Regions from separate parts of the Nitratireductor thuwali genome, predicted to be linked through region 2. Evidence: predicted binding sites of a transcription regulator. Region 2 holds the regulator's gene; each other region holds the start of a gene.
What was found. The regulator PhoB, encoded in region 2, activates phosphate uptake and scavenging genes when phosphate is short. The targets are predictions, from matches to a motif close to TGTCATNNANCTGTCAT.
Positions count from the first base shown of each region.

Region 1: a site for PhoB is predicted at 6,696-6,712, ahead of ugpB (sn-glycerol-3-phosphate ABC transporter substrate-binding protein UgpB). Genes of this name have one in related genera too.
Region 3: a site for PhoB is predicted at 6,913-6,929, ahead of NTH_RS09410 (YdcH family protein). Genes of this name have one in related genera too.

Region 1 covers NZ_CP030942.1:96,176-105,796, reverse strand. Annotated here, with positions in the region: gene cobD (threonine-phosphate decarboxylase CobD) at 1-180, shown strand, start outside; gene NTH_RS21060 (tyrosine phosphatase family protein) at 177-683, shown strand; gene NTH_RS21055 (ABC transporter ATP-binding protein) at 675-1,709, opposite strand; gene NTH_RS21050 (ABC transporter ATP-binding protein) at 1,706-2,764, opposite strand; gene NTH_RS21045 (ABC transporter permease) at 2,761-3,717, opposite strand; gene NTH_RS21040 (ABC transporter permease) at 3,721-4,701, opposite strand; gene NTH_RS21035 (ABC transporter substrate-binding protein) at 4,772-6,391, opposite strand; gene ugpB (sn-glycerol-3-phosphate ABC transporter substrate-binding protein UgpB) at 6,774-8,096, shown strand; gene ugpA (sn-glycerol-3-phosphate ABC transporter permease UgpA) at 8,154-9,035, shown strand; gene ugpE (sn-glycerol-3-phosphate ABC transporter permease UgpE) at 9,045-9,621, shown strand, end outside.
Region 2 covers NZ_CP030941.1:1,723,913-1,733,533, reverse strand. Annotated here, with positions in the region: gene pstA (phosphate ABC transporter permease PstA) at 1-387, shown strand, start outside; gene pstB (phosphate ABC transporter ATP-binding protein PstB) at 401-1,216, shown strand; gene phoU (phosphate signaling complex protein PhoU) at 1,256-1,963, shown strand; gene phoB (phosphate regulon transcriptional regulator PhoB) at 1,977-2,666, shown strand; gene NTH_RS08300 (CRTAC1 family protein) at 2,674-4,302, opposite strand; gene NTH_RS08295 (hypothetical protein) at 4,306-5,730, opposite strand; gene NTH_RS08290 (ROK family protein) at 5,727-6,971, opposite strand; gene xylF (D-xylose ABC transporter substrate-binding protein) at 7,152-8,195, shown strand; gene NTH_RS08280 (sugar ABC transporter permease) at 8,303-9,616, shown strand.
Region 3 covers NZ_CP030941.1:1,951,176-1,960,796, reverse strand. Annotated here, with positions in the region: gene purH (bifunctional phosphoribosylaminoimidazolecarboxamide formyltransferase/IMP cyclohydrolase) at 1-569, shown strand, start outside; gene NTH_RS09445 (DUF1013 domain-containing protein) at 660-1,370, opposite strand; gene NTH_RS09440 (esterase-like activity of phytase family protein) at 1,625-3,826, shown strand; gene NTH_RS09435 (tetratricopeptide repeat protein) at 3,856-4,440, opposite strand; gene ykgO (type B 50S ribosomal protein L36) at 4,523-4,648, opposite strand; gene NTH_RS09425 (5-(carboxyamino)imidazole ribonucleotide synthase) at 4,874-5,953, opposite strand; gene purE (5-(carboxyamino)imidazole ribonucleotide mutase) at 5,950-6,447, opposite strand; gene NTH_RS09415 (YdcH family protein) at 6,526-6,735, opposite strand; gene NTH_RS09410 (YdcH family protein) at 6,985-7,164, shown strand; gene NTH_RS09405 (MFS transporter) at 7,386-8,648, opposite strand; gene NTH_RS09400 (DUF1192 domain-containing protein) at 8,807-9,001, opposite strand; gene NTH_RS09395 (NAD(P)H-quinone oxidoreductase) at 9,113-9,621, shown strand, end outside.

The sequences.
Region 1 (9,621 bases), on a different replicon from region 2:
CGCTATGTGCTCACCCCGGCGGCGCCTGATCTGTTCGACTTCCTGGGCGGACGCGGTATTCTCCTGCGCAATTTCGCGGACCGGCCCGAGGCGCTGCGCATCGGGCTGCCGGGCGGCGAGGCGGAGTTCTCGCGCCTGGAGAACGCGCTGGAGAACTGGCGGAAGGGAGAAGGACGATGATCCATGTCTGCCCGCAAACGCAACTGGTGCGGACGCTTGAGGCCACCGGCGCCAGCCATTTGATCACGCTCCTGTCGCCGGATGCGGTGTTCGAGCGGCCGCCGGGCGTTGCCTCGGCCAGCCATCTGCACCTCGTCATGCACGATATTTGCGAGGCGCGGCCGGGCCTGATCGTGCCTTCGGCCGATCATGTGCGCACGATGCTCGACTTCGCGCGCAAATGGGAGCGCCGGACGCCGCTGGTGGTGCATTGCCAGGCCGGCATCAGCCGCTCGACCGCTGCCGCCTATGCCATCGCCGCCGCCTTGATGCCCAAGCGGGACGAGGCCGAGCTGGCGCAGATGCTGCGCGCCCGCGCGCCGAGCGCGACGCCGAACATTCTGGTCGTCGCCCATGCCGACCGGCTGCTCGGGCGCGAGGGGCGCATGGTGCGGGCGGTCGAGGCCATCGGCCGTGGAGCGGAGGCGTTTGAGGGAACGCCTTTTCATCTTCCCTTATTGTGAAGGATCGAACAGGTGGCAGCGGACCGCCGCCTCGCCCACGCGCTTCGGCAGGGGGATGTCGATGTCGCATTGCGGCAGGCGGGCCGGGCAGCGCGGGTGGAAATGACAGCCCGGCGGCGGCGTGACGGGATTGGGGATTTCGCCGGCGATGGCCAGCCGCTCCCTGCCCTCCATGGCAATGTCGGGAACGGCCTCCAGCAGCATCCTGGTATAGGGATGCTGCGGCGCCGAAAACAGCTCGCGCGCGGGCGCTTCCTCCACGAGACGGCCGAGATAGAGCACGCCGACGCGGGTGGCGACATGGCGCACCACGGCCAGGTTGTGGCTGATGAACAGGTAGGTGAGGCCGAGCCGCTCCTGCAGATCGCGCAAAAGGTTCAGCACCTGTGCCTGCACCGACACGTCGAGCGCCGAGGTGGGCTCGTCGCAGACGATGAATTTCGGTTCCGAGGCGAGCGCGCGCGCGATGGCGATGCGCTGGCGCTGACCGCCGGAAAATTCATGCGGGAACTTCTGCCCGTCGCGCGGGTCGAGGCCGACCAGCGAAAGAAGCTCGCCGACGCGCGCGTGCCGGTCTTTCGCGTCGGCGATCAGGCCGAAGGCGCTGATCGGTTCGGCGATAATTGCGCCGACGCGCCAGCGCGGATTGAGGCTGGCGAAGGGGTCCTGAAAGATCATCTGGATCTTGCGGCGCATGCGCCGTTCGGTCTCCATGCTCTTCTTGCCCCAGACATCGGTGCCGTCGATGACGACGGTGCCGGCGCTGGGTTTCAGAAGGCCGACGGCCATCCTGGCGATGGTCGACTTGCCGGAGCCGGATTCGCCCACCAGCGCATAGGTCTCGCCCTCCTTGATGGTAAGGTCGACGCTGTCCACCGCCGTTAGCGACACGCGGGCGCTGCGCTCGATCAGCCGGTTGAGCCAGGGTTTCGACAGGTCGAAGACGCAGCGCAGTCCCTGCACTTCGACGAGCGCCTTTCCGGCTTCCGCCGCTCCGGCATTGAGCCTTCTTCCGGTGACGTTCATCGGCCTGCCTCGCCGACGGGTTGGGGCAGGGCGATGCCGGCCGCCCTGGCGGCCTTCAGATTCTCCGCCGGCGCCGTGGCGGCTATTTCCGGCGCGTGCAGGAAGCAAGCGGCCGCGCTGGCGCCGGTCTCGTAGAGTGCGGGACGTTCGGCGGTGCAATGATCGAAACTGTAGTCGCAGCGCGGATTGAAGGCGCACCCGGAGGGAATGGCGCCAAGGCGCGGCATGGAGCCCGGAATCTGCGCCAGCATCTCGTCGGGGTCGCCAGTCAGCGAAGGGATCGCCGCCATCAGGCCGATCGTGTAGGGGTGCTGGGGGTGCTTGACCACGCTGCGCACCGGGCCGAGCTCGGCCAGCCGCCCGGCATAGAGCACGCAGACGCGATCCGCCGTCTCGGCGATCACACCCATATCGTGGGTGATCAGCAGGACGGCCGCGCCGCGCTCGGCGCATAGGCGCTTCAGGAGCGCGATGATCTGCGCCTGCACCGACACGTCGAGGGCGGTGGTGGGCTCGTCTGCGATCACCAGCTCGGGATCGGCGGCCAGCGCCAGCGCGATGACGACGCGCTGACGCATGCCGCCGGAAAACTGGTGCGGGTAGGCCGAAAGCCGCTCCCCGGCCGCCGGTATGCCCACTTCTTCGAGGAGCCGGCGCGCCTTGTCGCGGGCCTCGCCCGTCGTCATGCGCTGATGGGTAAGGATGGTTTCGACGAGTTGGTCGCCGATGCGGTAGAGCGGGTTGAGGCTCGTCAGCGGGTCCTGGAAGATCATGCCGATGCGCCTGCCACGGATGCGCCGCATGCGGTCCGGCGGCAGATCGTCGATGCGCTCGCCGGCCAGGCGGATTTCGCCGCCGGCGACGCGGCCGGGCGGCTCCAGCAGGCCTATGACGGCGGAGCCGGTGATCGACTTGCCGGCGCCCGATTCGCCGACCATGCCCAGCACCTCGCCGGGGGCGATGTCGAAGGACAGGTCGTCGATCGCCGTCAGCACGCCGCGGCGCGTCGGTATCTCGATGCGGAGGTTGCGGACGGAAAGGGTGGGTTCGGTCATCTGAGCTTCGGGTTCAGGGCGTCGCGCAGCCAGTCGCCAAGAAGGTTGACCGACAGCGCCAGGATGGCGAGCGTGATGCCGGGAAAGATGGTGATCCACCATTCGCCGGAGAACAGGAAATCGTTGCCGATGCGGATCAGCGTGCCGAGCGAAGGCTGGGTCGACGGCACGCCGACGCCGAGGAAGGAGAGGGTCGCCTCGGTGATGATGGCCAGCGCCAGGTTGATGGTCGCAATCACCAGCACCGGCCCCAGCACATTGGGCAGCACGTGCTTGAACATGATGGTGGCGGGGCGCAGCCCGATCAGCCTTGCGGCCAGTACATATTCCTTGTTGGCCTCCACCAGGACGGAGCCGCGCACCGTGCGCCCGTACTGCACCCAGAAGCTGAGCCCGATCGACAGCACGAGGACGACGAACACCACCCGGTCGTAGGACTGTGGGCCGGCCATGGCGCGCGCCACGCCATTGATGAGGAGCGCGATCAGGATCGCGGGAAAGGTCAGCTGCACATCGGCGATGCGCATGACGATGCTGTCCACCCAGCCGCCCAGATAGCCGGCGAGCAGCCCCAGCGTAATGCCGATCAGCATGGCGAAGACGACGCTGGCGAAGCCCACCGCCAGCGATATGCGCATGCCATAGAGGATGGTGGACAGGACGTCGCGGCCCTGGTCGTCGGTCCCGAGCAGGAAGCGCGGATCGCCACCCTCTTCCCAGACCGGCGGGTAGAAGCTGTCGAGAATGGAGATGGTGGCCGGGTCGAACGGATTGTGCGGGGCGATCAGCGGAGCGAACAGTGCCGCCAGCACGAAAAGCGACACCACGAGTGCCGAGACAACGGCGAGCGGAGACCGGGTGAAGGAGTACCAGATGTCCGAATCGAGCGCACGGGCCAGCCGGCCAGGTTCGGGCGCTTCGGGTTTACCCTGTGTGTCGGTGATCCTGGCCATGGCTTACCCCGCTGTCCCGCCGAGGCGGATGCGGGGATCGACCGCCACATAAAGCAGGTCGACGATGAAATTGATCAGCACGAACAGGAAGGCGATCAAAAGCAGATATGCCGCCATGATGGGGATGTCGACATTCTGCACGGCCTGCAGGAACAGGAGCCCCATGCCCGGCCACTGGAAAACCGTCTCGGTGATGATGGCAAAGGCGATGATCGAGCCGACTTGCAGGCCCGTGATGGTGATCACCGGCACCAGCGTGTTTTTGAGCGCATGGCCGAAATTGATGGCGCGCCGCGAAAGCCCGCGGGCGCGGGCGAACTTGATGTAGTCGGTGCGCAGCACTTCCAGCATCTCGCCGCGCACCAGGCGCATGATGAGCGTCATCTGGAACAGGCCGAGCGTGATCGACGGCAGGATCAGCGATTGCAGGCCGGACTTGGTCAGTAGGCCCGTTGTCCACACCCCGCCGAGATCGACGGTCTGGCCGCGGCCGAAAGAGGGCAGCCAGCCGAGATTGACCGATACCACGAAGATCAGAAGGATGCCGATCAGGAAGGTCGGCAGCGATACCCCGATGAGGCTGACGGCCAGGAAGCCGCGCGCCAGCCAGGTGTTGCGGTAGAGCCCGGTATAGACGCCCATCGGCACGCCCACCGCCAGCGCAAACAGCGCCGAAACCAGCGACAGTTCCAGCGTGGCGGGCAGGCGCGAGGCGATCAGCGAGGCGACCGGCTGCTTGAACTGATAGGATATGCCGAAATCGAACTGTGCCGCCTTCAGGACGAACCGGCCGAACTGCAGCAGAACCGGGTCGTTGAGACCCAGCGCCTCGCGCAGTGCGGCGCGCTCTTCCGGCGAGGTATCGACGCCGACGAGCTGGTTCACCGGGTCGCCGACGAAGCGGAACATGACGAAGGAGATCAGCGCGACGACCAGGATGACGCCGAGCGCCTGAACCAGCCTTTTGATGGCGAATGCAATCATGAACCCGGAACTCTGAAGCCTGCAGTGCGGCCCGCGCCGGCGGCGCGGGCCTGATGATGGGAAGCCGGCTTCAGTTCACCGTCGCCCAGTAGAACAGCACCTGGTTGTCCGGCCGCTGAACGATGTCGACGTTCTTGCGCTTGCCCCACACGAGCGACTGCTGGTGCAGCGGAATGTGCGAGGTCTCCCCGGTCATGATCGTGTAGGCTTCCTTGATCAGGGCGTCGCGCTTGGCCTCGTCGATCTCGACAACGATCTGTTCGGCCAGTGCGTCCACCTTCTCGTTGCAGTAGCCGCCGAGGTTGAACGGACCGCCGGCGCCCGTCTCGTCACGGCAGCCGGCGAGGTTGGTCAGAATGTTCCACGAATCGAACGAGCTGGGCGTCCAGCCGAGCAGGTAGAAATCCGTGTCGTAGCCGCCCGGCGCCAGCACCTTCGCGAAATACTGCGCCTTCGGCTGGGCGTTGAGGTTCACCGTGACGCCGATGCGGGCCAGCATCGACACGACGGCCTGGCAGATCGCCTCGTCATTGACATAGCGGTCGTTCGGGCAGTCCATGCCCACGGTGAATCCATCCGGATAGCCAGCTTCGGCAAGCAGGGCCTTGGCGGCGTCCGGATCGTAGGGCCAGCGCTCGAACTCGTCGGCATTGGCATAAAGATCGTTCGCTATCAGCAACGGCACGGGTGTCGCCAGGCCGCGCATGATGCGGTCCTTGATGGCCTCGATGTCGATGGCCTGGTAGACAGCCTTGCGAACATTCGGATCGCGGAACGGGTTCTTGCCCTTGACGTTCGAGGTGGGCAACTCGTCACGGATCTGGTTGAAGCCCAGATGGATGACGCGCAGTTCCGGTCCGACCAGCGCCTCGGTGTCGGCATTGTCGTTCACGCGCGGAATGTCCTGCACGGGGACGGGATCGATCAGGTCGACGTCGCCGGCCAGGAGTGCTGCGACGCGGGTGCCGTCGGCAGCGATCGGCGTGAAGACAACTTCCGTAAGATTGTGCTCGGGCGCGCCCCACCAATTGGAATTGGGCTTGAACACCGTCTTGATTCCGGGTTCGTGGCTTTCGATCACGAAGGGGCCGGTGCCATTGGCCTTGAAGGCCGCCGGACCAGGATTGGTGTCGCGCGCCGAGATGGGACCGACCGCGCCTTCCGCCTCGGCCCATTCCTTGTCCATGATGTACCATGTATCCCACTCGTAATGCAGGATGGGATTGGGCGTCTTAAGCTTCACCTCGACGGTGTGGTCGTCGATCTTCACCCACTCCGAATCCGCCGGAATGCGCGTCTTCAGGTCCGAACCCTCGGCCAGCACGCGCTCGGCGGAAAAGATCACGTCGTCTGCGGTAAAGTCATTGCCGTTGGCGAATTTGACGCCCTGGCGCAGGTGAAAACGCCATGTCAGCGGGTCAACGGTTTCCCAGCTTTCGGCAAGGCCGGGAATGATCGTGAGATCCTTGTCCCGCTTGGTCAGCCCCTCGAATACATTTCCGAGCATGCCGAGCGTGAACGTCTCGTTGAGCGAATAAGGATCGAGCGCGTTCAGCGTGCCCTGGAACGCATAGCGCAGGGTCTTGGCGCTGGCCTGTTGGGCGGCTGCCAAGGAAAGGCAGGCCGCGACGAAGGCAAGCCCGGCCCATCGCAAGGAAGTGGCAAAATATCTTGAAAGCGTTTGCGGCATCACCCGTTCTCCTCTTGGTATAGCTTCGGGTCGGACGGCAGTCATGATTGCCATCCGACCCTTGGCGTCTGTGCCGATTCGATTGTCCCCGGACGTGTTCCTAGGTGCCTTGGCACCCAGACATGTCTCATTTGTTTATTCATATTCCGACCGGCGACCGTAACGAAAGCTGCGTGTTTTACAAGCCTGTCGTAACGGGTTCGGCTTGCATCATCCGTGCCGGCGCGGCGGCCGGAACGGGTAGCAGCGTTCGTCCACCGGAAATATCGGGCTGAAAAGGATGGACAACGTATTCGCCAGGTGATGTCATCCGCGCGTTACACAAGCTGACCAATAGAGACCGGTCTTCAATCCGGCGATACAGGAACCAGGGAGAACAATCATGAAGTTTCGGACAATCGTTTCCGCGGCGACCGCCTTGACGGTGGTGCTGCCGGCCATGGTGGGCGCCGCGCAGGCGCAGACGCAGATACAGTTCTGGCACGCCATGTCGGGACGGCTGGGCGAGCTGCTCGACGCACAGGTGGCTAAGTTCAACGAAAGCCAGAACGACTATGAGGTCGTCGCCACGCTCAAGGGCAATTATTCGGAAGCGCTGAATGCCGGCATCGCCGCGTTCCGTGCCGGCGAGCAGCCACATATCCTGCAGGTCTTCGAGGTGGGCACGGCAACGATGATGGCGGCCGAGGGCGCCGTCAAGCCAGTCTACGAGATCATGGAGGAAGCCGCGGAACCGTTCGACGCCAACGCCTATCTGGCCGCGGTAGCCGGCTATTACACGACCGCCGACGGCCAGATGCTGTCGCTGCCCTACAATTCCTCGACGCCGGTCCTTTATCTCAACAAGAACGCGCTGGAAGCGGCCGGCCTCGACCCGGAAGCCAGGCCCGCCACCTGGCCGGAAGTGGAGGAGATCCTCGTCAAGCTGAAGGAATCGGGCTCGGCCTGCCCGTTCACGACCGCATGGCAATCGTGGATTCATCTGGAGAATCTCGGCGCCTATCACAACGTACCCTTCGCCACGCAGGCCAACGGCTTCGAGGGTGTCGACGCGGAGCTCGTCTTCAACGGCGATCTGCAGGTCAAGCATATCTCCAAGCTGGGCGAATGGGCCGAGGAGGGGCTTTTCAGCTATTCCGGCCGCCGCAATGAGGGCGGGGCGCGCTTCCGCTCGGGCGAATGTGCCCTGTTCACCGAATCGTCGGCCGGCTATGCCGGCGTCAAGGCGGAAGCCGACTTCCCCTTCACGGTGACGAACCTGCCCTATTGGCCGGACGTGGAGGACGCGCCGCTGAATACCATCATCGGCGGTGCCTCGCTCTGGGTGATGTCGGGCCACGAGGCGGAAGAATATACCGGCGTCGCCAGGTTCCTGACCTTCCTGTCGAGCCCGGAAGTGCAGGCGCAATGGCATCAGGACACCGGCTATCTGCCGATCACCCATGCGGCCTACGAGCTGACCAGGGAGCAGGGCTTCTATGAAGAGAATCCGGGCACGGACGTTGCCATCAAGCAGATGACCGGCAAGGAGCCGACGGACAATTCCAAGGGCATCCGACTCGGCAACTTCGATCAGATCCGCACGGTCATCGACGAGGAGCTGGAAGCCGTCTGGCAGGGCCAGAAGGACGCCAAGGCGGCGCTCGACCAGGCGGTGTCGCGGGGCAACGAGCTGCTGCGCCGCTTCGAGCAGTCGGTACGCTGACGGACAAGGCTTGCGGCCGGCGGGGCGACCTGCCGGCCGCAAGCCGCATGCCCCGATATGGAAAAACGCGTAACCTTCGACCATCGGCTCCTGCCTTATCTGCTGCTGACGCCGCAGCTGGTCGTGACCGTCGTATTCTTCTTTTGGCCGGCGGCGCAGGCGCTCTACCAGTCGCTTCTGCTGCCTGACCCGTTCGGGCTGAGCTCGCGCTTCGTCTGGCTGTCCAACTTCGAGTACCTGCTCACCGACCGCTACTACCTCCAGTCCTTCACGACGACGGCGGTGTTCACCTTCTTCGTGACGCTGGTGTCGATGTCGGTGGCGCTGCTGTTCGCCGTGCTTGCGGATCAGGTCATCAAGGGGGCGGGCACCTACAAGACATTGCTGATCTGGCCCTATGCGGTGGCACCGGCGGTGGCGGGCGTCATGTGGCTGTTCATGTTCCAGCCGTCGATCGGCGTCCTGGCGTTCTACATGAAGGCGGCCGGCTTCCGCTGGAATCCCGTGCTCGACGGCACGCACGCCATGACGCTGGTCATCCTGGCGGCGGCATGGAAGCAGATAAGCTACAATTTCCTGTTCTTCCTGGCCGGGCTTCAGGCGATCCCGAAGAGCCTGATCGAGGCGGCGGCCATCGACGGAGCCGGCAAGTGGCACCGCTTCCGCACGATCGTCTTTCCGCTGCTTTCGCCGACCACGTTCTTCCTGCTCGTCGTCAACGTCGTCTACGCCTTCTTCGAGACCTTCGGCATCATCCACACGATGACGGCGGGCGGGCCGGGCCAGTCGACCACCATCCTCGTCTACAAGGTTTATGCCGACGGCTTCGTCGGCCAGGACCTCGGCTCGTCGGCGGCGCAATCCGTCATCCTGATGGTCGTGGTCGGCGCGCTGACGATAATCCAGTTCCGCTACATCGAGCGGCGCGTGCACTACTGAGGAACAGGCATGGTTGAGAAACGGGGCATCGGGACGATCGTGATGCATCTGGTGCTGATCACCGGCATCGTCATCGTCTGCTTTCCCATCTATCTGACCTTCGTCGGCTCGACGCTTACGCATTTCGAGATCATCCGGCCGCCGATGCCGCTCGTGCCCGGTCCGCACTTCATCGACAATTACGCGCGCGCGCTGACTTCCGGCGTCCATGTGCCGGTGGGGCGGATGCTGTTCAATTCTCTGGTCATGGCGATGGGTATCGCAGTCGGCAAGATCGCCATCTCGATCCTGTCGGCCTACGCCATCGTCTATTTCCGCTTCCCCTTCCGCATGCTGGCCTTCTGGGCCATCTTCATGACACTCATGCTGCCGGTCGAGGTGCGCATCGTGCCGACCTACGAGGTCGCCGCCTCGCTCGGCCTGCTCAACACCTATTCCGGGCTGATCCTGCCTCTGATCGCGTCCGCCACGGCGACCTTCCTGTTCCGCCAGTTCTTCCTGACGGTGCCCGACGAGTTGCTGGAGGCCGCGCGCGTCGACGGGGCGGGACCGTGGCGCTTTTTCAAGGACATTCTACTGCCTCTGT
Region 2 (9,621 bases):
ACCCGGGCGGCACTCAAATCGATACCGCCGTCCATCCGTGAAGCCGCGCTGGGCGTTGGCGCTTCCAAGCACGAGGTCATTCTGCATCATGTGCTGCCACTAGCCGTGCCCGGCATCCTGACGGGCACGATCATCGGCCTGGCGCAGGCGCTGGGCGAGACCGCGCCATTGCTTCTGATCGGCATGAACGCCTTTTTGACTTCGCCGCCCGGTGGTATCATGGATCCGGCGACAGCCTTGCCGACGCAGATATTCATATGGGCGGACAGCCCCGAGCGTGGTTTCGTCTCGCGTACGTCGGCCGCGATCCTCGTGCTGCTGGGCTTCCTGATTTTCATGAACGCGTTCGCGATCTATCTGCGGCAACGCTTTGAACGTCGCTGGTGACGGAGTGAGGGATATGAACATGCTGACAGATGCCGCCATAGAAAACGCCATGGACAAGACGCCCGCGCACGAAGCGGTGAAGATGCAGGGTTCAAAGGTTCGCGTCTTCTATGGCGAGAAGCAGGCCCTGTTCGATGTGGATCTCGACATCCGGGAGAACCAGGTGACCGCGCTTATCGGTCCTTCGGGCTGCGGCAAGTCGACCTTCCTGCGTTGTCTCAACCGGATGAACGATACGATCGACATCTGCCGGGTGACCGGCGACATCACGCTCGACGGCGAGGACATCTACGATCCGCGTATCGACGTGGTCGAGCTGCGCGCCAGGGTCGGCATGGTCTTCCAGAAGCCCAACCCGTTCCCCAAATCGATCTATGAAAACGTCGCCTATGGACCGCGCATTCACGGGCTGGCCAACGCCAAGAGCGACATGGACGCGGTCGTTGAGCGGAGCCTGCAGAAGGCCGGTCTATGGAGCGAAGTGAAGGACCGGCTGCACGAGCCTGGCACGGGCCTTTCGGGCGGGCAGCAACAGCGCCTGTGCATCGCCCGCGCCATCGCCGTTTCGCCCGAGGTCATCCTGATGGACGAGCCGTGCTCGGCGCTCGACCCGATCGCCACGGCCCGTGTGGAAGAGCTGATCGACGAGTTGCGCGAGAATTACACCATCGTCATCGTCACGCATTCCATGCAGCAGGCGGCGCGCGTTTCACAGCGCACAGCCATGTTCCACCTCGGCAACCTTGTCGAGGAGGGGCCGACGGACAAAATGTTCACCAATCCCGAAGACAAGCGCACCCAGGACTACATTACAGGCCGCTTCGGCTGACCGGCTGGCAGGACGTTTTTTTCACAAGGAACCGTTTTCATGGGCGAGCATACAGTTACGTCGTTCGACGAGGATCTGGAGCAGATCGACCGGCTGATCCGGGATATGGGCGACCTCGCCGGCGCGATGACCCACGACGCCACGCGGGCTCTCCTCAAATCCGACAATGCCCTGGCGCAGCGGGTCATCTCCGACGATACGATCATGGACGCCAAGCAGCGGGACCTGGACGAGAAGGCCATCACCCTGATCGGCAAGCGGCAGCCGATGGCGCAGGACTTGCGTGCCGTGGTCGGAGGCATCCGCATGGCATCCGACCTCGAGCGGATCGGCGACCTGGCCAAGAATATCGCCAAGCGGGTGGGCGCGGTCGGCGACAGCGCCACGCCGCGCAGCCTCACCCACTCGATCGACGCAATGGCCCAGATGGTCATCGTCCAGGTCAATTCGGTGGTCGAACGCTATGTCGAGCGCCAGCCCGACGCGTTGACCAAGCTGCGCGACGAGGATGAGAAGATCGACATCCATTACACGTCCGTCTTCCGCGAACTCCTCACCTATATGATGGAAGACCCGCGCAACATCACCGCCTGCACCCATTTGCTTTTCTGCGCGAAGAATCTGGAGCGCATAGGCGACCACGTCACCAACATCGCCGAGAACGCCTATTATGTGCTCACGGGCGAACAGCTTCCAGTCCAGCGTCCGAAGCTGGACGAGACGCAAATGACGATGAGCGCGCAATAGCGGAGAGTACTGGATGATCGCACCCAAAGTCATGGTGGTCGAGGACGACGAACCGCTATGCGTCCTGCTGCGCTATAATCTCGAGGCCGAAGGCTATCAGGTCGAGATGATCACACGCGGAGATGAAGCAGAGGTCCGCCTCCAGGAGAACGTTCCCGATTTGCTGGTGCTCGACTGGATGGTGCCGGCGATCTCCGGCATCGAACTGTGCCGCCGGCTGCGCATGCGGGCGGACACCGAGCGCCTGCCCATCATCATGCTGACCGCGCGGGGCGAGGAAAGCGACCGCGTGCGCGGCCTTGCCACCGGTGCCGACGACTATCTCGTGAAGCCGTTCTCGACGCCCGAGTTCATCGCCCGGGTGCGCGCGCTCCTGCGCCGCGCCAAGCCGGAGGTGCTTTCGACGGTGCTGAAGGTGGGCGACATCATTCTCGACCGGGAATCGCACCGGGTCTACCGCCGCAAAAGCGAAATCAGGCTCGGGCCGACGGAGTTCCGCCTGCTGGAGTTCATGATGCAGCACCCAGGCCGCGTCTTCTCGCGGAGCCAGCTTCTCGACAATGTGTGGGGCGAGACGATCTATATCGACGAGCGCACCGTGGACGTGCATGTCGGCCGGCTGCGCAAGGCCGTGAACCAGGGCCGCATGCCCGACGTCATCCGTACCATTCGCGGCGCCGGCTACGCGATACGGGAAGCGTAGAGAGCGATTACTCCCGCGGGTACCAGTACCGCGCTTCCACCGCGCCACGCTCTATCCGCACGAAATTGTTGGCGAAGACGCGGTAGGGCGGGCTCCATTCGCTGTCAGGCCATTTGACGCGGATTTCGGCGCGCTCGGAGGTGCCGACGCCGGCGTGGACGAAGCCGGTTCGTCCCGAGGCATGCCCGCCGCCGACCTGGACGGTGCGGTTGACCGTGCGGGTACCGATCTTCACCGAAACGAGCGCGCCCACCGCGTTCCGGTTGGGGCCTTTCTGGGCGAGTTCTATGGCGACGAAGTTGCCGCCCGGCCTCGGGCCCGCCTCGCTTTTCGCACCGAGATTGCGGAACAGGGACGCGGGCTGCTCGCGGTTGACGACCAACAGATCCAGGAGGCCGTCGGCATTGAAATCCTCGACCACCGCGCCGCGGCCCTTTGTGGGCAGACCGATGCCCGCCGTGCCGCCCGCTTCCGCGAAAGAACCGTCCCACTGGCCGAGCAGGAGATTGTCGGGATCGATGGCGGCGAAATCGGGCATCTGCTCGACATTGCCCTTGGCGATGAAGAGGTCGAGCAGGCTGTCATTGTTGAAGTCGGCGAACTCCGCATGCCAGCCGGTGGAGGGCTTCAGATCCCTGCCCTTGTAGGGCCGGTGCGCTGTCGCGCCGCGCTCGAAGGCGATGTCGGTGTAGATCGGACGGTCTTCCGCCGCCTCCTCGTCGAGGCGCTGCAGCTTGGTGTCGCCCATCGAGGTGAGAGCGTATTCGGGGTAGCCGTTGCCGTCGATGTCGCCCTCGGCGATGCCCATCCCCCAGATCGTCAGATGCCGCCAGCCCTCCGACCGGCTGAAGAGCCGGGGCGCGCGGCCCGGCTCCACGTGCCAGAGCTGTTCCTCGCCGCCGCGATAATAGTGCCGGTCATTGGTGATCCGCAAGTCCTGCGTACCCGAGCGGTTCCAATCGGTGAACAGCATGGACAGGGTGCAATAGCCGGGCGCCAGCGGGCGGCGGTCGTCATACAGCGGCCCTTCTTCCCCTTGCGCGGGGCGGTATAGAGCATTGTCGTGGCAGGTGCCCCAGGGTGCGCCGGGGGCGGTGCGATCCACATAGTTGCCGATGGCCAAAGTCGGGTAGGCGTTGCCTTCCTCCCATGTGGCGGAAAAGGCGGTGGTCCATTCGCGCCCGCCCTCGAAGGCGAAGGCTTCGTTGGCCGGCTCGAAGCGGCATTCCGGCCCGCCTTTCAAGAGGATGTTCTCGCCGAGGCGCAGCAGCACGAGGTCCTGGTAACCGTCATTGTCGATATCGAGCGGGTATGCACCGAGCACCTTTTCGAGATCGCGAGGCTTCAACCCGGTCTCGACCGCCTCGAAACGAAGGCGGCCACCGGTGTTGCTCCGATTGATGTAGAGCTTCGCCGGCAGCTTGCCACCCGCAATGAGGAGGTCCGGCATGCGGTCGCCGTTGCAGTCGAAGGAGGCTGCGCCGCCGCCTACGAAATATTCCCAGGGGCCCCGATAGGCGTGGTCGATGCCGGCTTCGACCGCCTCCTCCTGCATCGCAGGAACATCGCTGACGGGGCCGGCGATGCTTGCCGGGATGCAAGCCAGTAGCGCTGTTATCGCAATCGCGGTCCGCATTGCCTACTCCTCGATCACCAGCGTCTTCAGGAACGCGACGAGCGCGGTTCGGTCTTCGTCGGAGGCGGCAACATAGCGGTCGCGCGCGGCCCGCCCCTCGCCGCCATGGGCGCGGATCACCTCATCCAGCGTCGGCAGGTCGTTGCGGTGGCCATAGGGGCCCGTCGAGCCTGCACCCCAGAGTTCGGCGGTCATGAAGACATTACGCTCGACGAAGCGCTGGGCAAGGAGCTCGTTGCCGAGCGTCGCCACTTCCTGATCGGCGATAACGTGGCGCTTGAGGTCGCCAAACAGCGGCACCAGCACATTGCCTTCGGCATCCCGGGGAAGGGTGCTCGCCCATTCGAGCAGGGCCAGATCGTAGGTCACGGGCTCGGCCAGTTCGCCGTCGCGCAGCGTTCCGGCCATATCCAGCGGGCCGGGATCTGCGAACTCCAAGGAGTTCAGCGGCAAGGCGCGCTTGTGGCATGCAACGCAGCCCATCGCATCGAACAGGGCGCTGCCGCGCGCGGCCGGCGCCTCCCATTCAGGCTGCTCGGGTTCGAAGACGACGGGCGCCTTCAGCCCTGCCTGCCATGCCACCAGCGCCGAAATGTCGCCGTCGCGGATCTCATCCTCGACCCCGTCACCGTCGTGGTCGCGCTCGCCGGTCCAGCGCGGACCGAAACGCTCGGTGGCCTGCATGCCGTGATGATGATTGAGCGCGTTGACGGTGAACTGGCGGATCGACGTCATCACGCCCTTCTGGCTGAACGGGCGCACGACGAGATCGTCGTCGACGCCCTCGACACCCGCAAGATCCAGCATGCCGTCGGGCTCTGCGGTGATCGTTCCGAAGGAGACGCCCTTGCTGGCGAGGGTGGCCGTGGTGGGCTTGCCGGTCCCACGCGCCGCCTCCAGGGTCCGCCGCCGCGTCTCGCGCAGGTCGGCCGTCATCTCACGGGCGAGCAGTTCGATCAGCCCGGCGCCGAAGAGATGGTTGGAACCGCGTTCATTGGAAAACTGGGGGTCAAGGCTATCGAAATCGGCGCTCTCGAAACCTTCGGATACGAAGACATTGGTCACGAAATCTCCGGCGCCGCCGACGATGGGCATATTGTGGCAGCCTGCGCAGGAATTTGCGTCCATCCCGGCCGAACGGAAAAAGCCGTTCTCGGGCGGGCGCTTGCGCTTGGTCGGCACAATCGCCTGGGTCGCGAAAGGCCGGCCCACGCCGTCCGCTGGCGTGAAATGGCCGATGAAGAGATGCTCGCCGCGCTCGCGCAAGGCGTCCAGCGCGGCGCGGTCCAGCTTGTCCGCAAGCGTGTCCTGTTCGACCGCACCCGGCATCACCGCCTCGTTCCAGGGCTCCGCGCCGGCCATGGGAGCAGGCATCGTGCAAAGGGCGGCGCCCAGGAGCGCCAACCTTTTCCATGTGCGGAGGTTCATGCGACGTCCTCCCTTCCCGGGGCGCCGACCGGCAGGGCCAGATGGAGGGCCGGCGCAAAATAGTCTCTATCCAGGCTGGTCAGAGCGGTCATTGCGCATCCATGCTCGATCAGGGGAACCTCGTTGCTCTCCGTCTCAAAGCTGATGGCGTCGGCATGCTGACCGCCAGCCGTCTGTGCCAGATACCGGCGTATTCCCGGTTCCAGGAGGTCGAACGCCGCCGTGCCCTGTCCGACCACGGCAATGGGCGCGGGATCGATCAGCGCGAACAGATTGCCCAGCCCGTAGCCGAGCGCCTCGGCGGCCTCGCGGAAGGCCTCGCCAGCCCGCTCGCCGCCGGCCCGGGCGGCATTGGCGAGTGCTTCCATCTCCGAAGCGTCGATGTCGGCGATGGGCTTTTCTAACGGGCTCTTGCCATGGGCGCGCCGCCAGATCGCGTAGTTGCCGGCAAAGGCCTCAATACAGCCGCGCTTGCCGCAGCGGCAGAGGGGCCCGTCCGGCCGGTGGTTCATATGGCCGAACTCGCAGCCGGACGAATGCTCGCCCGTGAACATATGGCCGTTCAGCATCAGGCCCATGCCGATGCCGTGGGACAGGAGGATCGCAACAAAATTGTCCCGATAGCGCTCGGGCCGGAGCCAGCGCAGGGCGGCGGCGATGAGATTGCAGTCGTTGTGGACCGTCACCGGAACCGAAAAAACATCCTCCAGCAACGGGCCGAAGGCGACATTCGCGTGGGGGCTGATGGGTGACCACAGCATTTCCCTGCCAGCCGAATCGGCAATGCCCTGCACGGCGATGCCTATGCGCATGATCTGCCCATGGCCGGCGGTGACCTTCCTCACTGCATCCACGGTCGCATCCATCAGCTCCTGGCGGCTCAGAGCCAGTGTCGGCAGGCGGTAGCCGTACCGGGCGACGGGTGCGCCGCAATAGTCCACCAGCACGGCCGACAGGCTGTTGAAGGACAGGATGAGGCAGACGACGCGGGCGGCCTCGGGATCGGGTGCGATGGCAATTTGCGGCCGTCCGCGCCGCGGCGCGGCGGCTTCGCCGGGCGGCACCTCGCGCATGATGCCCTCTTCGATGAGATCGGAGGCAATGGCGGAGATGGTGGAATGGCTGAGGCCTGTCACACGCGCGATGTGCGTGCGCGAGGGCCTGTCCGCCTGGCGGACTGCGGCAATGACCATCGCCCGATTGCGCTTGCGCATCTCGTCGTGACGGATTCCGACCGTCATCAAGTCTTCTCCTCCCGGCGGGCTCGGTACAACTTGCGCAGCAAGCGATGTCCAATCCCGCCACCAAAGCCATATTGACACGACAAGAAACGTGAGTCATTCTTTTTTTCGAGGCTCGAAAAAATGAGCTTCCTGGTGAAAGCCAATATTGTCGCGCCGTTCGGCGCCGGGAGGAAAATCATGAAGAAGACTGTCACCGCCGTGCTGGCGGGTCTCACGCTGTCACTGTCGCTTTCGACGGCAGCCCTTGCAGAAGGCAAGACCATCGGCGTTTCCTGGTCGAATTTTCAGGAAGAGCGCTGGAAGACTGATGAGGCTGCCATCAAGGCTCAGATCGAGGCTGACGGCAATACCTATGTATCCGCCGACGCCCAGTCTTCGGCTTCCAAGCAGCTCACTGATGTCGAAGCGCTGATTGCGCAGGGTGCCGACGCGCTCATCATCCTGGCGCAGGACTCCTCCGCCATCGGCCCGGCGGTTGAAAAGGCTGTCAATGAAGGCATTCCGGTCGTCGGTTACGATCGTCTGATCGAGAATCCCGACGCCTTCTATCTCACCTTCGACAACAAGGAAGTCGGACGTATGCAGGCGCGAGCCGTCTACGAGGTGCAGCCGACGGGCAACTACGCCTTCATCAAGGGCTCCTCGGCCGATCCGAATGCCGATTTCCTGTTCGAGGGCCAGATGGAGGTGCTCAAGCCCCACATCGAGTCCGGCGATATCACCAATGTCGGCGAGGCTTATACGGATGGCTGGCTGCCGGCCAACGCCCAGAAGAACATGGAGCAGATCCTGACCGCCAACAACAATGAGGTGGACGCGGTCGTCGCCTCCAACGATGGCACGGCCGGCGGCGTCGTGGCCGCACTTGAAGCGCAGGGTCTGGCCGGTTCCGTCCCGGTCTCCGGCCAGGACGGCGACCATGCTGCGCTCAACCGCATCGCGCTGGGCACGCAGACCGTGTCGGTGTGGAAGGATGCGCGCGAACTAGGCAAGGCGGCGGCGGAGATCGCCAATGCGCTGGCCGAGGGCACCGCGATGGCGGATGTCGAGGGCGCGGTTAAGTGGTCCGACGGCCCGCAGGGCGTGGAGATGAACGCCATCTTCCTGAAGCCTGTGCCGATCACTCGCGACAATCTCGACGTCGTCATCGACGCGGGCTGGGTAACCAAGGACGTTGTGTGTCAGGGCGTCGAAGCTGGTAAGGTAGACGTCTGCGGCTAATCAGCCGAGCAACAGGTTGAGACGCCGCGGCCGGATGGACCGCGGCGTTTTTTTGAAAGCAAGAACAGCCGCATGGCAGGCGCCTGGCGGCGGAAGGGGAGGATGAGATGGCGGAGGCTACGTCTGGGGTACAAGGACAGGGTGCGTCCGCATCGTCCAGCGGTGCTGCGCAGCGCTTCCTGAAGGCCACCGAACTCGACACGCGCATGCTGGGGATGCTGGGAGCGCTCGGCATCATCTGGCTCGGGTTCCATTTCCTGTCGGACGGCCTGTTTCTGACGCCCCGCAATCTTTGGAACCTGTCCGTTCAGTCGGCATCGATCGCCGTCATGTCGACCGGGATGGTGCTGGTGATCGTGACGCGCAATATCGATCTTTCGGTGGGCTCGCTGCTGGGATTTGTCGGCATGGTGATGGGTGTCACGCAAACCGAGTTCCTGCCTGACCTCCTTGGCTTCGGGCATCCCGCCACCTGGGTTTTGGCGCTCGGCATGGGCATTCTCGTCGGCGCGGTGATCGGCGCCCTGCAGGGCTATATCATCGCCTTCATGGGCGTGCCTGCCTTCATCGTCACGCTGGGCGGGCTGCTCGTGTGGCGTGGTGCTGCCTGGTGGGTGACGAGCGGGCGGACGGTGGCGCCGATGGATTCCACCTTCCGCCTCATCGGCGGCGGTCCGCAGGGCGCGATCGGCTCCACCTGGAGCTGGATCGTCGGCCTGATCGCCTGCGCGGCCGTGATCTCGATGCTCTTCGCCGGACGCCGTCAGCGGCGCAAGTTCAACTTCCCGCTGCGGCCGCTCTGGGCCGAAGCCTTTCTCGGCGCGGTCGGCTGTACCTTCATCCTTGGCTTCGTCTGGGTCGTCAATTCCTATCCGTGGCCGAGCGGCATCGTTCGCCGATATGCGGAGGCGCACAACATCACCATTCCCGAGGGCGGGCTTTTCATCGCCCACGGTATCGCCATTCCGGTGCTGATCGCCATCGGCGTCGGCGTCGTCATGTCCTTCATCGCCCTGCGCACCCGCTTCGGACGTTATGTCTTCGCCATCGGTGGAAACCCTGAGGCGGCGGAGCTGGCCGGCATCAATACCCGCTGGGTAGTGATGAAGATATTCATTCTGATGGGCGTCCTGGTGGCCATCGCCTCGGCCATTTCGACCGCCCGGCTTAACGCGGCGACGAATGCGCTGGGCACGCTGGACGAGCTTCTGGTGATCGCCGCGGCGGTCATCGGCGGCACGTCCTTGGGCGGCGGTGTCGGCACGATCGCGGGCGCGATGATAGGCGCCGTGCTGATGCAGTCCCTGGCTACCGGAATGATCCTGCTGGGCGTCGACACGCCGCTGCAGAATATCGTCGTGGGGCTGGTCCTGGTTTTGGCCGTCTGGCTGGACACGATCTACCGCAAGCGCATGCAGTAGCGGCG
Region 3 (9,621 bases), 230 kb from region 2:
CCAGCGAGGAAGCGCTGGCGCTGATCGCCGCCAAGAAGAACCTGCGCCTGCTCCTGACCGGCGGCGTTGCCGACCCCCGCGCGCCCGGCCTGACCGCCAAGACCGTTGCCGGCGGCCTGCTCGTCCAGTCCCGCGACAGCGGCGTGGTGGACGATCTCGATCTGAAGGTGGTGACGCAACGGGCGCCTTCCGACCGCGAAATGGCCGATCTGCGCTTTGCCTTCCGCGTGGCCAAGCATGTCAAGTCCAACGCCATCGTCTATGCGCGCGACCTGGCGACGGTCGGCATCGGCGCCGGACAGATGAGCCGGGTCGATTCGGCCCGCATCGCCGCCCGCAAGGCGGAGGACGCCGCCGCCCAGGCCGGCGGCGAGCCGCTGACCAAGGGCTCCGTCGTCGCCTCCGATGCCTTCTTCCCCTTCGCCGACGGCCTGCTTTCGGCGGTCGAGGCCGGCGCGACGGCGGTCATCCAGCCCGGCGGCTCGATGCGCGACGACGAGGTGATCGCCGCCGCCGACGAGAACGACATCGCCATGGTGGTGACGGGAATGCGCCATTTCCGGCACTGATCGGCCGTTCTCCACGACGCGCTGCAAAGTCGTCCCGGATAGCGCTCCGGGCTTCCGGGATGACGACCGTGCAGCTTGCCCCGGCGCAGCCTATTCCTTGTCGCTGCCTTCGTCTTCTTCTTCGTCGCCGCGCTTCAGGGAGGACAGCTTGGCGAACACGGCGTCGGCGTCCAGTTCCTTGTCCTCGGGCGCTTGTTCGGCGGCGTTGTCGCCGACATCCAGGCCTTCCGTCTCGGACGCAGGGAGCAGCGTGTCGCCGGCAGCTTCCGCCGGGGGGGCGTAACGGGCGGCGCGGTGGACCTCCATGTCGAGGTCGATCTGCGAGCACAGGCCGAGCGTCACCGGGTCCATCGGCACGAGGTTGGCCGAGTTCCAGTGCGTGCGGTTGCGGATCTGCTCGATGGTCGACTTGGTCGTGCCGACGAGGCGCGAGATCTGCGCGTCCTTCAGCTCAGGATGGTTGCGCACCAGCCAGAGAATGGCGTTGGGTCGGTCCTGGCGCTTGGAAAGTGGCGTATAGCGCGGGCCCTTGCGCTTGGTTTCGGGAACGCGCACCTTGGGCTCGGAAAGCTTCAGGCGGTAGTTGGGATCGGCCTCGCCCTTGGCGATTTCGTCGCGGGTGAGCTGGCCGGTCATCACCGGGTCCATTCCCTTGATGCCCTGCGCCGCGTCGCCATCGGCGATGGCCCCCACTTCGAGCGGGTGCAGCCGGCAGAAGTCGGCGATCTGCTCGAAGGACAGGGCGGTGTTGTCGACCAGCCAGACGGCGGTTGCCTTGGGCATGAGTAGTGCGTTGGCCATGGCATAGAATCCTCTTCTTCGCCCGCCTCCCAGGGGCGGGCGGTGGTCAAAGCCACCAATTTGGGGAAATCACGGGCACATATAGCGACATTTTCCCGCGATCGCAATGCACCCGGAACACTGTCTTTCATCGGCGGCGGGAGGCCGGCCGGCCGCCGTCCACAGCCCCGTCACCGAAGCGTCACGCATCCGTCACGCGCCTGAAATGCTGATCTTTCAAGAAGCCTCATTCCATTCAGGCGAGGGAGACGACGATGAGAAAGTATCTGGTTCCGGGCGCGCTTGCCGCGGCGCTTTCCGCTACAACGGCCATGCCGGCATCGGCCGACATGGCTTTCAACCGCATCGCGACATTTCCGGTGGCCGCGAACCTGCCGGCCGGCAGCGACGCCGCCACCGAGACCTCGTCGGAGATCGTCGCGGCCAGCGAGGATGGAAAGCTGCTGATCTACTCCGACAGCCCGCTGGGCGCGGTCGGGTTCGTGGATATTTCCGATGCACGCTCTCCGAAGGCCGGCGGCATCCTCAAGATCGACGGCGAACCCACTTCCGTGGTGATTTCGGGTGGCAAGGCCATTGCCGGGGTCAACACATCGGCGAGATTCACCGAGCCTTCGGGCAATCTCATGGTCATCGACCTGGAAACCAGGACGGCGGCAGCCTCCTGCGCGCTTGCCGGACAGCCCGATTCCGTGGCCGTCGGCAGGGACGGGAAATATCTGGCCGTCGCCATCGAGAACGAGCGCGACGAGGATTTCAACGACGGCGTCATTCCGCAGATGCCGGCGGGAAACCTGCAGATCTTCGCGTTGGATAATGGCGAGCCCGTTTGCGATACGGTCAAGACGGTCGATCTGACCGGGATCGCAGAGATCGCCGGCGAGGATCCCGAACCCGAATTCGTCGACTTCAACGAGGCCGGCGAGATCGCCGTCACGCTGCAGGAAAACAACCATATCGCCATTGTCTCGGCCGAAAGCGGCAAGATCGTCAGCCACTTCTCCGCGGGCTCGGCAGACATTGCCGGCATCGACCTGTCCGACGACGGCGCGCTCGACTTCACTGAGCAGGCAGGCGGCCTGCGGCGCGAGCCCGACGCGGTGAAGTGGCTCGATGACGGCCGCCTCGTGACCGCCAATGAGGGCGACTACGAAGGCGGCTCGCGCGGCTTCACGATTTTCTCGAAACAGGGCGAGGTGCTGTTCGATTCGGGCGCGGAGCTTGAGCACCGGGCGGCGACGGCCGGCCACTATCCCGACAAGCGCTCCGACGCCAAGGGCGCGGAACCGGAAGGGCTTGAGGTCAAGCGCTTCGGCGACACGCAATATATCTTCGTGGCGCTGGAGCGCGCCTCGCTGATCGCTGTCTACCGCGATACCGGCGATGCGCCGGAATTCGTGCAGGTTCTGCCCTCGGGCATCGGTCCGGAAGGGCTGGTTGCCATCCCCGGCCGCAATCTGCTGGTGACGGCCAATGAGGCGGATCTGGTCGAAGACGGCGGCGCGCGGTCGCATGTGATGGTCTACGCGCTCGGCGAGGGCCGTGCCGCCTATCCGACGATCCGCTCGGTCATGAAGGACGGAGCGCCGATCGGCTGGGGTGCGCTTTCGGGCCTTGCCGCCGATCCTTCGCAGGCCGGCAAACTCTACGCCGTTTCGGATTCCTTCTACCGTTCGCACCCGGCGATTTTCGTCATCGATGCGACCAGCGAACCGGCCGAGATCACCGACCGCATCGTCGTTACGCGGGACGGCGCGCCGGCGCAGAAGCTCGATCTCGAAGGCATCGTGAGCGACGGTGAAGGCGGGTTCTGGCTGGCGTCCGAAGGCCGCAGCGACCGGCTCACGCCGCACGCGCTCTATCGCGTCGACGGCAAGGGCGAGATCCGGCAGGAAGTCGCCCTTCCCGCAGAACTCCTGGCGCAGGAGATCCGCTTCGGCATGGAAGGCGTCACGCTGGTCGGCGAGGGCGACGATCAGATGCTGGTCGTGGCGATGCAGCGCGAATGGAAGGACGATCCGGCCGGCCAGGTGAAGCTCGTGGCCTACAAGCCGGTGAGCGGCGAATGGTCCGCCGTGCGTTATCCGCTCGACAAGGGCGAGGCCGGCTGGGTGGGCCTGTCGGAGATCACCGCCCATGACGGCAAGCTCCATATCGTGGAGCGCGACAACCAGATCGGCGCCGCCGCCAGGATCAAGAGGCTCTACAGCGTCGCGCTGGACGGGTTCGCACCGGCGGCGCTGGGCGGCGAGCTGCCCTTGGTGGAAAAGACGCTGGAGCGCGACCTCATCGAGGATATGCGCCAGGCCACCAACGGCTTCGTGGTCGACAAGATCGAGGGCTTCGCCATCGACGCGGCGGGCAACGCCTTCTTCGTCACCGACAATGACGGCACCGACGATTCCTCTGGCGAGACGATCTTCGTCAATCTGGGGCAGCTGAAGGCGATGAATTGACGTTACGCCGTCCGCCGGCGAAGGGCGCGCTACAACCGGTCGCCCGTCCGCTGATCGACGATATTGAGGAGCGCGCGCTGCGCGCTCCTCCTCATCGGATAGACGTCGAGCATGCGGCGATAGACCTCGAGCGCTTCGTCCTCATGGCCGGTGTGCCGCAGAATGCCGGCCAGCCCGCTCATCGCGCCGAAATGGCGCGGTTCCACCGAAAGCGCCCGCGACAGGTCCGACATCGCGCGGTCGTAGTCGCCCATCATCAGATGGACCAGGGCCCGGCTGTTCCAGCCTTCGACATAGTCGGGATAAAGCACCACGGCCTGGTCGAGGAGATCGAGCGCGACGTGGTATTTTTCTTCGCCGGCGGCCTTTTGAGCCCACTGCAGGAGCAGTTCGGCGGTATCGCCGCCCGCCTCCATCCATTCACGCTCGATGCGCCGGGCGATGCGCCGCGCCGCCACCTCGTTGGTCTCGCGCTTCAACTCGTCGAACAGCTGGTCGACCGCCCCGGTCGCGGGGGCTCCGGTGGCGGCGTTGACCGCCGCTTCCTGGGAAGACGCGGCCGGGGCCCATATCAGGGCCGGCAGAAGGAGCATGGAGCAAGCAAAACGGCGCATGGCACGAGGATACCCGCACCAGCGCTCGGATAAAAGTGAAAACCGCGTGATCGCTGCCGGCCGGGCGGCCGGCGGCAAAGCCTCAGCCCTGGCGGGCCTTGAAGCGCGGATTGGACTTGTTGATGATGTAGACACGGCCCTTGCGGCGAACCAGGCGGTTCTCCCGGTGGCGGGTCTTGAGCGCTTTGAGCGAGTTCTTGATCTTCATTGTTCTTGCCCGTCAATCGGCCGTTCGGCCACAATGGTTCAGGAGCCTCGGCCCCCAATGGAAAGGCGCGCCAATCGGGCGCGCCGCAATTCGAGTGGGCACATAGACGAGGTGACGCCGGCATGTCAAGGTTTGCAGGCACATTGGCACGCCACCGCCGGTCACATTCGGCCGGGCTTTTCAAGAGCGGCGGCATTTCGCATCAGGGAGAATGCGGCGCGGCCCTCAGCCGCGGATCAGCCGCGTGAAGTGGCCCATCTTGCGGTCGGGCCGGCTTTCCGCCTTGCCGTAAAGGTGCACGACCACGTCCTTTTCGGCCAGAAGCTGCGCAGCCTTGTCCTGCTCGTCGCCCAGCAGATTGTGCATTTCGCAGTCCGCCAGGCGCGTGGTGTCGCCGAGCGGCAGGCCGGCGATGGCGCGGATATGCTGCTCGAATTGCGAGCAGGCGCATGCGGCCTCGGTCCAATGGCCCGAATTGTGGACGCGCGGCGCCAGCTCGTTGGCGACGATGGCGCCGTCCTCGAGCACGAAGAACTCGACGCCGATCACGCCGACATAGTCGAGCGTTCGCAGAATCTGGAAGGCGGCGTCCTGCGCGTCGCGGGCGGTCCTGGCCGAGATGCGCGCCGGCACCAGCGTGCGCCGCAATATGCCGCCGCGATGTTCGTTCTCGGCCGGGTCGTAGGCGACCATGGAGCCGTCGGCCCCGCGCGCGGCGATGACGGATATCTCCCGCTCGAACGGCATCAGGCTCTCGAGAAGGAGCGGCACCCCGCCCAGTTCCGCGTGAGCGCCCGCCGTCTCGCGCGAGGTGGCGTTGCGGAAAACGCGCTGGCCCTTCCCGTCATAGCCCATGCGTCTGGTCTTGAGCACGCCGCTGCTGCCGAAATCCTTGAGCGCAAGCGCCAGAGCCTCGTCGCTATCCACAGAAACGAACCGGGCTGTGGATATCCCTGTGGAATTCAGGAATATCTTTTCGGTCAGCCTGTCCTGGGCCGCTTCCAGCGCTTCGGTCGGCGGGAAAAGCGCAACGCGGCCGGCCACCGCCCGGGCGGCCTGGATCGGTATGTTCTCGAACTCGTAGGTGACCACGTCGCTTGCCGCCGTGAGCTGCTCCAGCGCCTCGGCGTCGTTGTATGGCGCGACGATCTGGCTGTTCGTCACCTGCGCTGCCGGGCACTCCGCGTCCGGCTCCAGCACGATGGTGCGGAACCCGAGCCGGGCAGCAGCCATGGCCAGCATCCGCCCGAGCTGGCCGCCGCCGATGATGCCGACGGTCTTTCCCGGCGAAAGCGGCCGCTTCATGCTTCCTCCGCCGGCTTGTGCGCCACCTTTGCGGTCTGCTCGGCCCGCCAGGCGTCCAGCCGCCCGGCAAGGGCCTCGTCGTGCAGCGCCAGAACGGCCGCCGCCAGCAGCGCCGCATTGACCGCGCCGGCCCGGCCGATCGCCAGTGTGCCGACCGGAATGCCGGCGGGCATCTGCACGATGGAAAGAAGCGAATCCTGCCCTGAAAGCGCCCGCGATTCGACCGGGACGCCGAATACCGGCAGCGGGGTCAAAGCCGCGGTCATGCCCGGCAGATGGGCCGCCCCGCCGGCGCCGGCTATGACGACGCGGAATCCGGCATCCTTTGCGCCCTTGGCGAAGGCGTAAAGCCTGTCGGGGGTGCGGTGGGCGGAAACGATCAGCGATTCGTGACCGATGTCCAGCGCCTCCAGCGTCTCGGCGGCATGGCGCATGGTCGCCCAGTCGGACTGGCTGCCCATTATGATGGCGACGTCGGCCCGTTTCCTGTCCATGTCATGTCCTGCCATTCAGCCCGATTCGAGATGGAATGAGGTGCTCTATTCCAAGCCGGCAGGAGCCGCAAGGCGGGCTCAGGCTATAATGTCCGGAATGATCCGGTCTTCCAGCTCTTGCAAACGGTCTTTCAGCGCGAGCTTCTTCTTTTTCATCCGCTGGATCCGCAGCGGGTCGCAGCCGGTCGCGATCATAGCGTCTATGGCCGCGTCGAAGTCGGCATGGTCCTGTTTCAGGCGGGCGAACTCAAGGCGAACATCCGCCTTTTCCTGGTCCGATCCATTCACGATCCGATGTCACTCCGCCGCATATGCACCATCTCCGCGGTTGCTTCGGCCCGTGGCCGAAAGCCGGCGCAGCCGAGTGGCCGCATCCTCTCAAACGGTGCCGCCTACTATCATATTTCAGCCCTTGGCGAAATGCTACCACGAGCCATTCGACAAGCTGCCACAAGGATGGCACACTGTCATCGTACCGTCACGAATAGGGGCGGGTGGCGTTTCACACGGATCACGAGGAACCGAAGGGAGCCTACCATGTCGCTTGAATCCCATCTTGCCGAATTGCAGCGCAAACATGGCGATCTCGAACGCGAAATCAACGATGCATTGTTGCATCCCTCTACCGATGCCCTGGACATTGCCCGGCTGAAAAGACGCAAGCTGGCGATCAAGGATGAAATCCAAAAGATAAGGCTCGCCGAAACGCGGCATTAGAGCGCCGTGCGTCCTTTCGGTCGCACAAAGGACGCTCTAACAGTTTGAATCTACGCATCGTGCTTTCCGAAAATCGATTCCGGTTTTCGGGCCGATGCTGTGGAGCGCCGCGCCTCGATCGATCCCGGCCGCCAGCGGCCGGCCGGGACGGCCAAGGCCATGGCATTTGCCTTCGCGAAGGTGAGCCTCGGTCTTCGGGAGGCGGCTGGCCGCTTCGACGATCAGGAAGAAGCGGTTCCCGGCTCCTCTTCCGAATCGGCGCGCGGATCGAGCATGAGGGCCTGCGGCGTTGCCGCCCGCTCGGCAGGCAGCACGTTGAAGGCCTCTTTCTCCTCGGGCGGAACCGGAGGACGGCGGGAAACGCGCAGCATGGCATAGCCGGCCACGCCCAGATGTGCGGCTGCGGTGACCAGGAAAAGGCTTTCCGGCCGCAGCCCCTGCATGAGGACGCCCGCCAGAACCGGCCCGGCCATGGTGCCGAACCCGTAGAGCAGGAGAAGGCCGCTCGACACCTTCACGAAGTCGGTGGGCGCCGCGTGGTCGTTGGCATGGGCGACGGCCAGCGAGTAGAGGGTGTAGGCCATCAGACCGTAGATCGCTGTCATGATGATGATGACGGCGCCCGAGCGCGGCGCCATCAGGAAGATGGCGATCGCCACCAGCGCCGAGCCGAACGCCGCCCCCGCCATCACATAACGCCTGTCGGTCCGGTCGGAGAGCCGCCCCACCGGCATCTGGCCTGCCGCGCCGGCCAGGACGGCGATGCTCATCATCACGGCGATCTGCAGCGTGGTGATGCCGATCTCCGCACCGTAGACGGCTCCCAGCGTCCCCCATGCTCCATTGGCCACGCCGACCAGCAAACAGGCGATCGCCGCCACCGGCGAGTTCTGGTACAGCCCCTTGACGTCGAGGGACACCTCGGCGAGCGGCGCCGGGGTTACCGCGGACGAGATGGCCGTGGGGATGAGAGCCAGGCAGAACAGGATGCCCGTAAGCATGAACAGGACCGCCGTCGAGACATCGGCGGTGGTGACGACCAGTTGCCCGGCCATCAGGGACGCGTGCGTGACCATCATGTAGAAGCCGAAGACCGTGCCCCGCGATTCATTGGTCGAGCGCTCGTTCAGCCAGCTCTCGATGACCATGAATGCCCCGGCCATGGCGAAGCCCGTGAAGATGCGCAGTATGATCCAGCCGACCGCATCCACCCAGATCCCGGACAACAGCGCGACGATCGCCGCAGTCGCGGCAAAAGCGCTGAAGGCGCGCACGTGGCCGACCCGGCGCACCAGGCGCGGCGCGAGGAAGCAGCCGCCGATGAACCCGACGGCCCAGGCGGTGCCCAGGAGGCCGAGAGAGGCGGTCGAGAACCCTTCGAACTGGCCCCGCAGCGGCAGCAGCAGAGCATGCAGCCCCGAACCCGCCAGCAGAAAGGCAGTCCCCAGCAACAGGGCAATGATGGAGCCGAAGGATGAAAGCATGGATGCCCCTTCTTTAAGATCGGGATGGCCTTCCGCCGGACGTCATCCCGATCTGTCGCCTTGTTGGCATGATTTGCGGCAAGCCGAACCGGCTTCCCGGGATCATGCTCCAATTTGATTGCTGGAGCACGTTGGTTCCCTTGGCGGTCCTGGTCCTGTCAGCCGCCCTTGAACACTGCCTCCGCGGTGGCCTTGGTCGAATCCTTGGCGGCGATCTCCTGCTCGATTCGCGCAATCTCCTTTTGCAGCAGATCGATGCTCCGCCTCAGTTCCTCGACCGACAGCGTCGACAAATCCTGACCGAGCGTGAACTGGGGATTTCCCTTCACCGCGTCTTCGTCTTCAATGCCCATAGCCGATATCCGTTGCCACATGCGATTCGCAGAATACATAAGACAGTGTGCGGCGGGCAGTTCAATGCCCGCCTGTGAAGTTTCCTTCCGCAGTATGAAAGGTTCGTGATCATGGCGCCACTCGGTCTCCCAGGAATGATGACGGCGATTGCCATCACCGAGCATGGCGGGCCGATGGTTCTGAAGCCGCAGATGCGCCCGTTGCCCAAGCCGAAGGAAGGCGAAATCCTTATCGGTGTGCGCGCTGCCGGCGTCAACAGGCCGGACGTGGCCCAGCGCATGGGAACGTATCCGCCGCCGCCGGGCGCGTCCGATCTGCCCGGACTGGAAGTGGCCGGCGAAGTCGTGGCCACGGGCGACGGCGTAAGGCGCTGGCACAGGGGCGACCATGTGACGGCGCTCACGCAGGGCGGCGGCTATGCCGAATACTGCGCCGTGCACGAAACCAACGCGCTGCCCGTTCCGCATGGCTTCACCTTCACCGAGGCGGCAGCCCTGCCCGAAACCTTCTTCACCGTATGGCACAACGTGTTCCAGCGGGGCGCCCTGAAGCCGGGCGAGACGCTGCTGGTCCATGGCGGTTCCTCCGGCATCGGCACCGCCGCGATCCAGCTCGGCGT